Regions from separate parts of the Bacillus sp. SRL543 genome, predicted to be linked through region 1. Evidence: riboswitches for the same ligand, from Rfam matches in the RefSeq annotation. Region 1 holds a riboswitch; the other holds the start of a gene.
What was found. A riboswitch is a leader RNA that binds a small molecule or an ion and turns the genes downstream of it on or off. The one in region 1 is predicted to bind cyclic di-GMP.
Positions count from the first base shown of each region.

Region 2: another riboswitch for cyclic di-GMP. It lies ahead of AC4E8B_RS04835 (sensor domain-containing diguanylate cyclase); the one in region 1 lies ahead of AC4E8B_RS04080 (anti-repressor SinI family protein).

Region 1 is NZ_OZ481794.1:763,168-767,861, forward strand. It holds gene AC4E8B_RS04060 (carbohydrate kinase) at 1-736, shown strand, start outside; gene AC4E8B_RS04065 (pseudouridine-5'-phosphate glycosidase) at 752-1,663, shown strand; gene AC4E8B_RS04070 (helix-turn-helix domain-containing protein) at 1,699-2,046, opposite strand; gene AC4E8B_RS04075 (hypothetical protein) at 2,264-2,461, shown strand; cyclic di-GMP riboswitch class I at 2,706-2,812, shown strand; gene AC4E8B_RS04080 (anti-repressor SinI family protein) at 2,848-2,988, shown strand; gene AC4E8B_RS04085 (helix-turn-helix domain-containing protein) at 3,136-3,459, opposite strand; gene AC4E8B_RS04090 (MerR family transcriptional regulator) at 3,690-4,073, shown strand; gene AC4E8B_RS04095 (class I adenylate-forming enzyme family protein) at 4,070-4,694, shown strand, end outside.
Region 2 is NZ_OZ481794.1:925,599-930,292, forward strand. It holds gene AC4E8B_RS04820 (YhgE/Pip domain-containing protein) at 1-335, shown strand, start outside; gene AC4E8B_RS04825 (excalibur calcium-binding domain-containing protein) at 489-758, shown strand; gene AC4E8B_RS04830 (amino acid permease) at 992-2,410, shown strand; cyclic di-GMP riboswitch class I at 2,484-2,567, shown strand; gene AC4E8B_RS04835 (sensor domain-containing diguanylate cyclase) at 2,651-3,610, shown strand; gene AC4E8B_RS04840 (DmpA family aminopeptidase) at 3,667-4,694, shown strand, end outside.

The sequences.
Region 1 (4,694 bases):
CAGCTGGCTGCTGGGCTATACAAAGGATTTTGTCGACATCACCCCATCCCAGACGTTGCCGTATACAGCAACAGGAACGTATACAGCCATACTTGACCATGATGGCGAGATGACTGTCGCGTTTGCCGACATGGCTTTGTACGATAGCATAGACTCGGAATTTATTGAAAAAAGATGGGGCTATATTGCTTCAGCAGAGATGGTCCTGCTGGATACCAATTTTCCGGCAGATGTATTGAAAAAGACGATTTCCCGCTGTTATGAAGAATCCGTTCCGCTCTGCATCACGCCGGTTTCTTCTCCAAAGGTGAAAAAGCTGCCCGAAAACCTTCAGGGTGTAACATGGCTGATCGCCAACCATGACGAAGCTGAAGCGCTGTCAGGAATGAAGATAGACAATGATGGAGATTTCTTTAAAGCAGCCGAGAGGATCATGAAAAAAGGCGTGGAGAAGGTTGTCATTACAAGAGGCGACAAAGGGCTGATTTTTTACACGAAGAAAGGCGAGGCAGGAGTGCTGCTTCCGCCGAAGATCAAGGTACAGGATGTGACTGGGGCAGGCGACTCTCTGGTTGCCGGAATCCTTTACGCCCATCTAAAAGGGCTCAATACAGAAAACGCCTGCAAAATCGGCATTGCCTGCAGCATGCTGACGCTGCAATCGGAAGAAACCGTCAGCCCCATTTTAAATAATGTCAGACTGCAGGAAACATTTCAGCAAAACTTCAGCAAATAAAGGAGAGTTATAATAATGCTAGAAAACTATCTTGAATTTTCAGAAGAAGTATTAGAAGCGCGAAAAGCAAATAAACCGGTTGTCGCATTAGAGTCAACGATCATCTCCCACGGCATGCCATACCCGCAGAATATCGTGACAGCCAAAGAAGTGGAAGACATCATCCGCCAAAACGGAGCGGTGCCGGCAACCATTGCCATCATCAATGGAAAAATAAAGATCGGAATCTCTGAGGACGAGCTTGAGTTCCTTGCCCAAAGCAAGGATATTGAAAAAGCAAGCCGCCGCGACCTGCCTTATCTAATCGCCCAGGGCAAAAATGGGGCAACCACAGTTGCAGCCACGATGATCTGCGCAGAGCTTGCAGGAATTGAAGTATTCGTCACAGGCGGAATCGGCGGCGTCCACCGCGAAGCCGAAACTACCATGGACATCTCTGCTGACCTGCAGGAGCTCGCCCGGACAAATGTAGCGGTCGTCTGCGCAGGCGCCAAGTCCATCCTGGATATCGGCCTGACACTTGAATACCTGGAGACACACGGCGTACCGGTCGTCGGCTATGAAACAGACAAGCTGCCGGCATTCTACACCCGCACAAGCCCATTCGAAGTCAACCACCGCGTTGACGCTCCTGAAGATGCAGCCAGCCTGATCCGCACAAAATGGGATCTTGGCCTCAATGGAGGAGTTGTCATCGCTAATCCGATCCCGGAAGAAGATGCCCTGGAAGAAAGCTTCATCACAAACGTCATCGAAACGGCGCTGCAGGAAGCAAAAGACAACAAGATTGCCGGAAAGCTGGTCACACCTTTCCTCCTAAGCAAAGTAAAAGAACTGACAGAAGGAACAAGCCTCACAGCCAACATCGCGCTGGTTAAGCACAATGCTGAAGTTGGAGCGAAGATTGCGGTGAAGCTGCAGAAATAATGGTGGAGAGCCGGTCCTGTGAGGGGGCCGGTTTTTTACTGCCTTTTTTTCTGTTCGCGATTATATTTTAAGAAATCAAGATAATAGCTGAAATCCTCTTTAGAGATGCCCTGTTCTATTGCTTCGTGTACAATTTCTATCCACTCCGGATCTGCTGCCATCTCAGTATGGTGATTTCTGGTATGATCTTCAATCTCAATCAGTTCATCAAGGCGTACCTCCAAAGCTCCTGCCAGCTTGGATAAGATCTGGAGTGACGGATTCATCTGGACGTCTCTTTCAATATAGCTAAGATACGACTTAGATATGGCAGCCTTTTTTGCCAATGCATTAAGTGAGTAGCCTTTTTTTAATCTCAGATATTTTAATTTTTTTCCGAGCATAGTATCTACTCCCTTACACACATTTCATACATTATAACGAACATTATAGTAATTTATAAAATACGAAAAAGTAAGAAAACGAGAGTATATTCAAGATAAAGAACGGAATTCGTTCTATTTGACGAAAATATGAATAAATATGGAAATTTATATAAATGAAAGCATAAACTATACTACTTGTAACATAGCAGAAGAATTTCTTGGAAGGAGCTCCCCCATGTACCGAAAAAACTGCACTAAATGCCACCGGCCATCCTACAGCAGCAGCGAAATAGGCGAATGGCTCTGCCCGGTGTGCGGGAATGATTTGACGCTGTTTCCGTTTTTTGATGCGTTTACTTTCGAGCGGCTTCCTGTGAAGGTGGTGCCTTTTAAGAGAAAGATGGAGAGTTATAAGGGGAGGATCATTAAATAGATAGAGGAAATAAGGCTCATATAGAAGCTGTCGACTAAAAGAGCAAAAACATAACACTTTACCCTTAAATTCACCGGGCCATAAGTCTCATTTGTTTTTGGATTATTACTAAAACTATCCAATTATCCTTCTTTTTGTCGAATAATATCTTAAAATAATTTGAAGGATTTGACAAAAAACAACACGATTATGTTGGAAAACCTTTTATAGTAGTCTTAAGAGGATATGAAAAAAGGCATGACGAAGCAGAAAAAGGCAAACCTGTTGAAAGATAGGGACGCAAAGTCACAGGTCTACCGCGCCTATAGACAGCAAAGTCGGAAGAGGCGCCAGGATGGCTGGATTGCCTGGAATACGATACGTATTTTAGGGGGAAGAGGTTGGTTATGAAGAATAATTTGCAGGAATTCGATTTGGAATGGGTGGCACTTATTGCTGAAGCAAAGGAAATTGGCCTGAAAAAAGAAGATATACTTAACTTTCTTGCCGGCCAGCCGGCAATGGATCTGATTGCGGATAACGGCTGAAAACATAATAACAGAATATAGAAAGCTAAGTGTTTCTCTGCAGGAGAAATGCTTTTTTATTTTGCGGAAACGTCACGGAGGTTGCGGAGGCTGTCAATTGGTATGCTGACTGTTTGCCGTTTTTTTATATAACAGCCTCGGATATAGCTATTTTTTTTGATTGATTCTCCATTTATTGAATTCGAGGAATTCGCGGAACTGGTCCTTCGAGATGCCGGAATCCATCGCTTCTTTAACGATATTCATCCATTCAGAATCCAATTCTTCTTTATTGGGCTGGTCCAGGATCAGCGTATCGACCGGAACATGAAGAACAGCTGAGATTTTTTCCAAAAATTGAATGGAAGGGTTTGTCTGAAGATTTCTTTCAAGGGAGCTTAAGTAGGACTTTGCTACGCCTGCCTGTTCTGCGAGCTCTGAAAGTGACATCTTTTTCTCCTGACGCAGTCTTTTAACACGTTCGCCAATCATTTATTTCACACACCTTTTATCCAGAAGTTATATGATCGAGGGCTATTTATTAAGAACGTTTTGTTCAATCATTATATTTCATTTTAACACAATAGTAATATTTTTTCCTAAGGGTGCAGCCGAAAAAATCAAATTTTTCTTAATAAAAACAGGATTTACTGAAGCTTGAACTTTACGTTAACGTAAATGATATATTAGTGTCAGAATAGTTAATGAATTCGGGTGATAGCATGGAATACACGATATCGGAGCTGGCCAGCGAGTTCCAGGTCAGCACCAGGACCATCAGATATTATGAAGAGCTTGGCTTATTATGCCCCAAAAGAGATGAAAACGGCAGGCGGATTTTTGCGAAAAAGGATTATATCCGGCTGAAGCTGATTTTCCGCGGCAAGCGATTTGGATTTAAGCTCGATGAAATCAAAGAGATGATTGTCCTGTTTGACCAGGACCGGTCGGGAAGGAAGCAGCTGGAACGGACGGTTGAGTATGGCAGGGAGAGAGTAAAGGAGGTGAACGCCCGCATCGGGGAGCTGCTTTTTTTAAAAGGGGAAATGGAAAAGATGCTGGACCAATTCGAAAAAAGGCTGGACGAAAAGGGGGATCATATATGAACGTATCTGAACTGCTGGCGAGGAACGGAAGGAAATATCCAAACAGGGAGGCTGTCATTTCAGGCGAGGAGAGGCTTTCCTATAGTGAGCTGAACAGCAGGGTCAATAAGCTGGCAGATGCATTGAGGTCCAGGGGCTATGGCAAGGGAGATCGCATGCTGCTTTTCATGCCGAATGTTCCGGAATTTGTGGTTACTTATTTTGCAGCAATAAGGATCGGTGCGCTGATTGTGCCGGTGAACAGCCGGCTGACGGCTTCTGAATTGGGCTATATCCTCGACCATAGCGGAGCGAAAGTTTTATTCGCACATGAAATGCTGGTTGAACAGACAGCTGGCCTGCATGAAAGGGCAGGGCTGGAATGTGTGAAAACTGGTGCCTCTGCTGCTGGTTGGGACAGCTTTGATGAGCTGGTGGCGGGCGGCAGGGATTTGGATGCCGGCATTCCTTTAACAGAGGGTGACGAGGCGGCAATCCTGTATACGTCCGGGACGACCGGAAGTCCTAAGGGAGTGCTGTTCACCCACCGCAACATCCTTTCCGCAGCGATCATGATGGCGGTGGAGATGGCGATGAAGCCGGAAAGCCGCATGCTTCACCTGATGCCGCTGAGCCACTCGG
Region 2 (4,694 bases), 160 kb from region 1:
ATTCTGAACTGCATAACGGCATTGCTGGCGTGGCAGGCGGAACAGGGGAACTCTCTGACGGTGCAGCCGCACTCCATGATGGGACGGCTGAGCTGTATGAAGCCACGAGGGATCTGCCGGAACAAATGAAGGAAGAAGTTGAAGGCATGCTCGAAGAATACGACAAAAGCGACTTCAAACCCGTTTCCTTCGTATCGCCTGAGAACGAGAAAGTAAACTCAGTTCAGTTTGTGTTAAAAACAGAAAGCATTAAACAGGAAGAAACGGAAGAGGTTGAAAAGCCCAAGGAAGAGCCGAAGGGGTTTTGGGCTCGTTTGAAGGCGCTGTTTTCATAAGTGAGAGAGAGGTGCCGGCCTTTGGGGGCTGGCGCCTTTTATTATATGGCTGGCATTAGAACTTTCTATTATTCTATTAAAATATATTGTAATAGATGGATATATTGGATTATTATTAATATAAGTTAAAATATGGAAGGTGAGAAAATTAAAATGAAAAAGTCCAGTGCTTTAGCCATTTCTGCTTTGTTGATCCTAAGTGTATCTTTCTCTGTAAGTGCTGAAGCAAAAACACCGGCAGCTGCTAAAACCTATAAGAATTGTACTGAATTAAACAAGGATTATAAAGGCGGAGTAGCCCGTTCTTCTTCTGTAAAAAACAAGGGCGGTAAAACTAAATATAAACCGTATGTATCCCAGGCGCTGTATGATGCCAATAAAACGAAGGATCGGGACGGCGACAAAATAGCTTGTGAAAAGTAAAAAGTTGAAATCAGAGTTTTTGCTTAAAGTTTACAGGCGGGATATCAGAATAAAGAAGGTACAGGCCTGCTGGGCTGGCGCCTTTTTTTAGAGAGCCAAGGGGACAGGTCCCTTGGCTCTTTTTGATACTGGGCCACGGTACCTGTCCCCATGGCTTCCGGTACCTGTCCCCATGGCTTCTTATTCCCATTTCAGGGCATACTTTTCATAAGCAGCTGGTGAGGAGTGGGAAGATGCAAAAAGTGAGTGTGGTTAAACAGAGTGTTAAGAATGTGCAGAAGGGCCAGGTGGAGAAGGGGCAGTCGCATAAGCTGGCATGGTGGCAGCTTTCTTTGATTGGGATTGGCTCTGTGATTGGGGCGGGGTTCTTTTTGGGATCCGGTTTGTCGATTCACTCGGCGGGTCCTTCTGTGCTGATTGGATATCTGCTGGCCGGATTGACGGCTTATTTTGTTTTTAGTGCACTGGCTGAGATGACGGTGCAGGATCCGCAGCCCGGTTCGTTCCGGACATATGCGGGACAGGCATTCGGCCATTATGCGGGATTTATGAGCGGCTGGATTTACTGGGTGGCGGGAGTGCTGATCATGTCGAGCGAAGTGACGGCACTGGCCATTTTTACTCAATTATGGCTGCCGGATGTTCCTATCTGGATTTTTTCGATCATTTATTCTGCCATTGCATTAGGCATTAATTTTCTCGGTGTAAAAAATTTCGGAAGCATTGAATCGTTTTTTGCTGTCATAAAAATTTCTACGCTCATCAGTTTTATTTTCTTCGGGATTCTAGCAGCGTTTGGGGTACTCTCACCCGAGACGGCAGGTGAATCGTCCACCTTTTTATCGGAGGGGATTTTTCCGAATGGGTTTTCAGGGTTATGGTCTGCAATGATATTCATTTTGTTCTCTTATGGGGGAATTGAAGTGATCGGGGTTTTGGCTACGGAACTTAGAAACAAAGAAGACGTGCCAAAGGCAGGGAGCTTTCTGGTTGCAGCTTTGACAATCCTTTATGTGGTCAGCATCCTCTTTATCCTGATGATGATTTCTTTTCATAACATAAATGAAGATAAAAGCCCTTTCGTGGCTGCTTTATCACAATTCAATATTCCTTTTCTGGATAGCATCTTCAATGTCATTTTAATAAGTGCGGCTTTTTCGACGATGGTGGGGTCTCTTTTTTCAATAACAAGCATTATCGTGTCTCTTTCAAAGGATGGAGACGCGCCGCAAAGGCTCCAGAAGAAAACGAGGAAAGGAGTGCCGGCAGGGGCGCTGCTGCTGAGCGGAGCGGGGCTCGGTGTTTCTGTCCTGCTTTCATTTCTCTTGCCGGATACCATTTACGAGTATATGACGGCCTCAGCAGGCATCATGCTGATCTTGAACTGGATCATTATCCTGGCGTCGCATATCAAGAAAAGGAAGCAGGTCGGCGCATCTCATGAGAAATATAAATCCTCTGCTTATCCGGTAACCTCCTATCTGGGCATTGTGCTGATTATCTTTACGATTGCGGGTTCGCTTCTCCACGCCAATCAAAGAATGGGCTTGTTTGCGAGCATTGGGTTTGTGCTGATCATTCTTGTTTCGTATCTTCTGGGTTCTAAGTTTGGGAAGTTCAAGAAAATCCATAAAACAGAGGAAGAGTATTAGGGAGTGCCTGCTCTGGATTTTTCCGCGGTTTAAATTGGAAGTCTTGCCGTTTATCCTTTAAAATGAAATATATAAAAGATACAGGCAAATTCATCGAAAGGTGAAGACGCAAAACTACAGGGACTAAAGCCAAAGGCTATGTCTGCCAGTTACCGATTCATCTTTATGAGCGTAGGCTGATCGGTTTCGATTGGTCTATTTTTTATGCTGAAGGATTGAGGAAAACGAAGAGGGACAGCAATGATGAACATACAATTTGCACAAGGTTTTGGATTAGGGGCACTGACTGTTTTATTGGTTGTGATTTATTTTTTCAGAAGATGGAAAAAGAAAGAAACTGACTCTTTTAAAAATCATGAAAATTATATGCATGTGATAGAAAACACCAAAGATTTTCTTTATTATTGCCAAGTATATCCGGAGCTGAAATTTAAATATCTTGGTCCTTCAGCAGAATGCTTTTTCGGTGAAGGTTCTAATGCAGATGCCTATTCAGACGCTGGTGTTGCCTTTAGGGATATCCACCCGGAGGATATGGATATTCTCCAGAAAAAAGTCCATGGACAGGTTGATTTCAATAAAGCAATCGTTCAGCGCTGGAAAGATAAAGACGGTCATTACCGATGGTTTGAAGAGTATGCGACTCCGATATATGAAAATGGGGTGCTGGTCGCTCTTCAAGGTATGGTGCGGAATATTGATGAGAGAAAAAAGCTGGAAGAAACATTGAAATATCGAATCACCCATGATGCTTTGACAGACATCTATAACCGTGATTTCTTTGAGCAAATGATGGAGAAATATAATGAACGTGAGGATACAGCTGCAGCCATTATATTATGTGATTTGGACGGCCTGAAATGTTTGAATGATAACTATGGGCATAAAACTGGAGACTTTCTGATTAAAGAAACAGCACGGCTATTAGAACAATTTTTCAGAGAAAATGCCTATGTTTCAAGGATTGGCGGAGATGAATTTGCGGTTTTCCTTTTAAAAAAGGACAAAGAACAGGTAGAGCTCCTGGTTGAAAAGCTATCTGAAGAGATTAGCAGATATAATGAAAGCAGCCAGGAAGTCAAAATTAACATATCGATAGGCTTTGCGTTCTGCGAAAATTCACTAGGTGTCATGGAAAGCTTATTTGTTGAAGCGGATAACCATATGTATCGAAATAAAAGAATGAAAAAAGGTGCCTGAATTCATCAATAAAGATGGGAGAAAGGCACCTTTCTTCGCAAAAATGGAGGAAAATGATGCCCGCCAAAAAAAGAATCAGAGATTATGGAGTGAAAATAGGAACCCTTCAAACTGGTCCGCGCAATTCTATCACTGATGTGGAAGGGGTAACTGTGGGGCATACAACGCTAAGTGATGGTGATAAACAAACCGGGGTCACTGCAATTGTGCCGCATCCCGGGAATCTTTTTAAAGAAAAGCTGATTGCCGCGACCCATGTGATCAACGGGTTTGGGAAGAGTATGGGGACAATCCAGATCAATGAGCTGGGTACGATAGAATCTCCGATCATCCTGACCAATACGCTGAGCATCGGTACAGCAGCCGAGGCTTTGATTCAGTATATGCTGGAGTCTAATCCCGAAATCGGCCGGACGACTGGAACGGTGAATCCGGTTGTGTGTGAATGCAATGATATGTTTTTGAATGATATCCGGGCTGGGTTCGTAGAGAGGGAGCACGTATTCCAGGCACTGCAGAATGCCTCGGCGGACGTGGAAGAAGGCACTGCTGGAGCAGGGACCGGCATGCTTTGCTATTCTCTGAAGGGCGGGATCGGGACCAGCTCGAGGCTGATGGAAATGGACCATGGAACTTATACGATGGGCGTTCTCGTGCTCACGAATTTCGGCGGCTTAAAGGATCTGCGGGTGAATGGGAAAGCCGTCGGGGAGGAGCTGAGTGAGGCTATCCAGGCTAAGGAGGAGAAGGATAAAGGGTCGGTCATTATCATTGTCGCAACTGACCTGCCTGTATCGGAGAGGCAGCTGACCCGAATCATTAAAAGGACGGTAACAGGTTTGTCCCGGACGGGGTCCATCATCGGGACGGGAAGCGGCGAGGTGGTCATCGGCTTTTCGACTGCTGTGAAAATCCCTCATGAAAAACCGGCAGATTGCTTAAGGATCTCTATGATACATGAAGAGGATATTGATCTGGCTTTCAGAGCGGCAGGCGAGGCAGCGGAAGAGGCTGTCCTGAATTCGCTGGCAGCGGCAACACGGGTGGTGGGCCGGAATGGAAATGTGCGGCCGGCTTTGAGTGA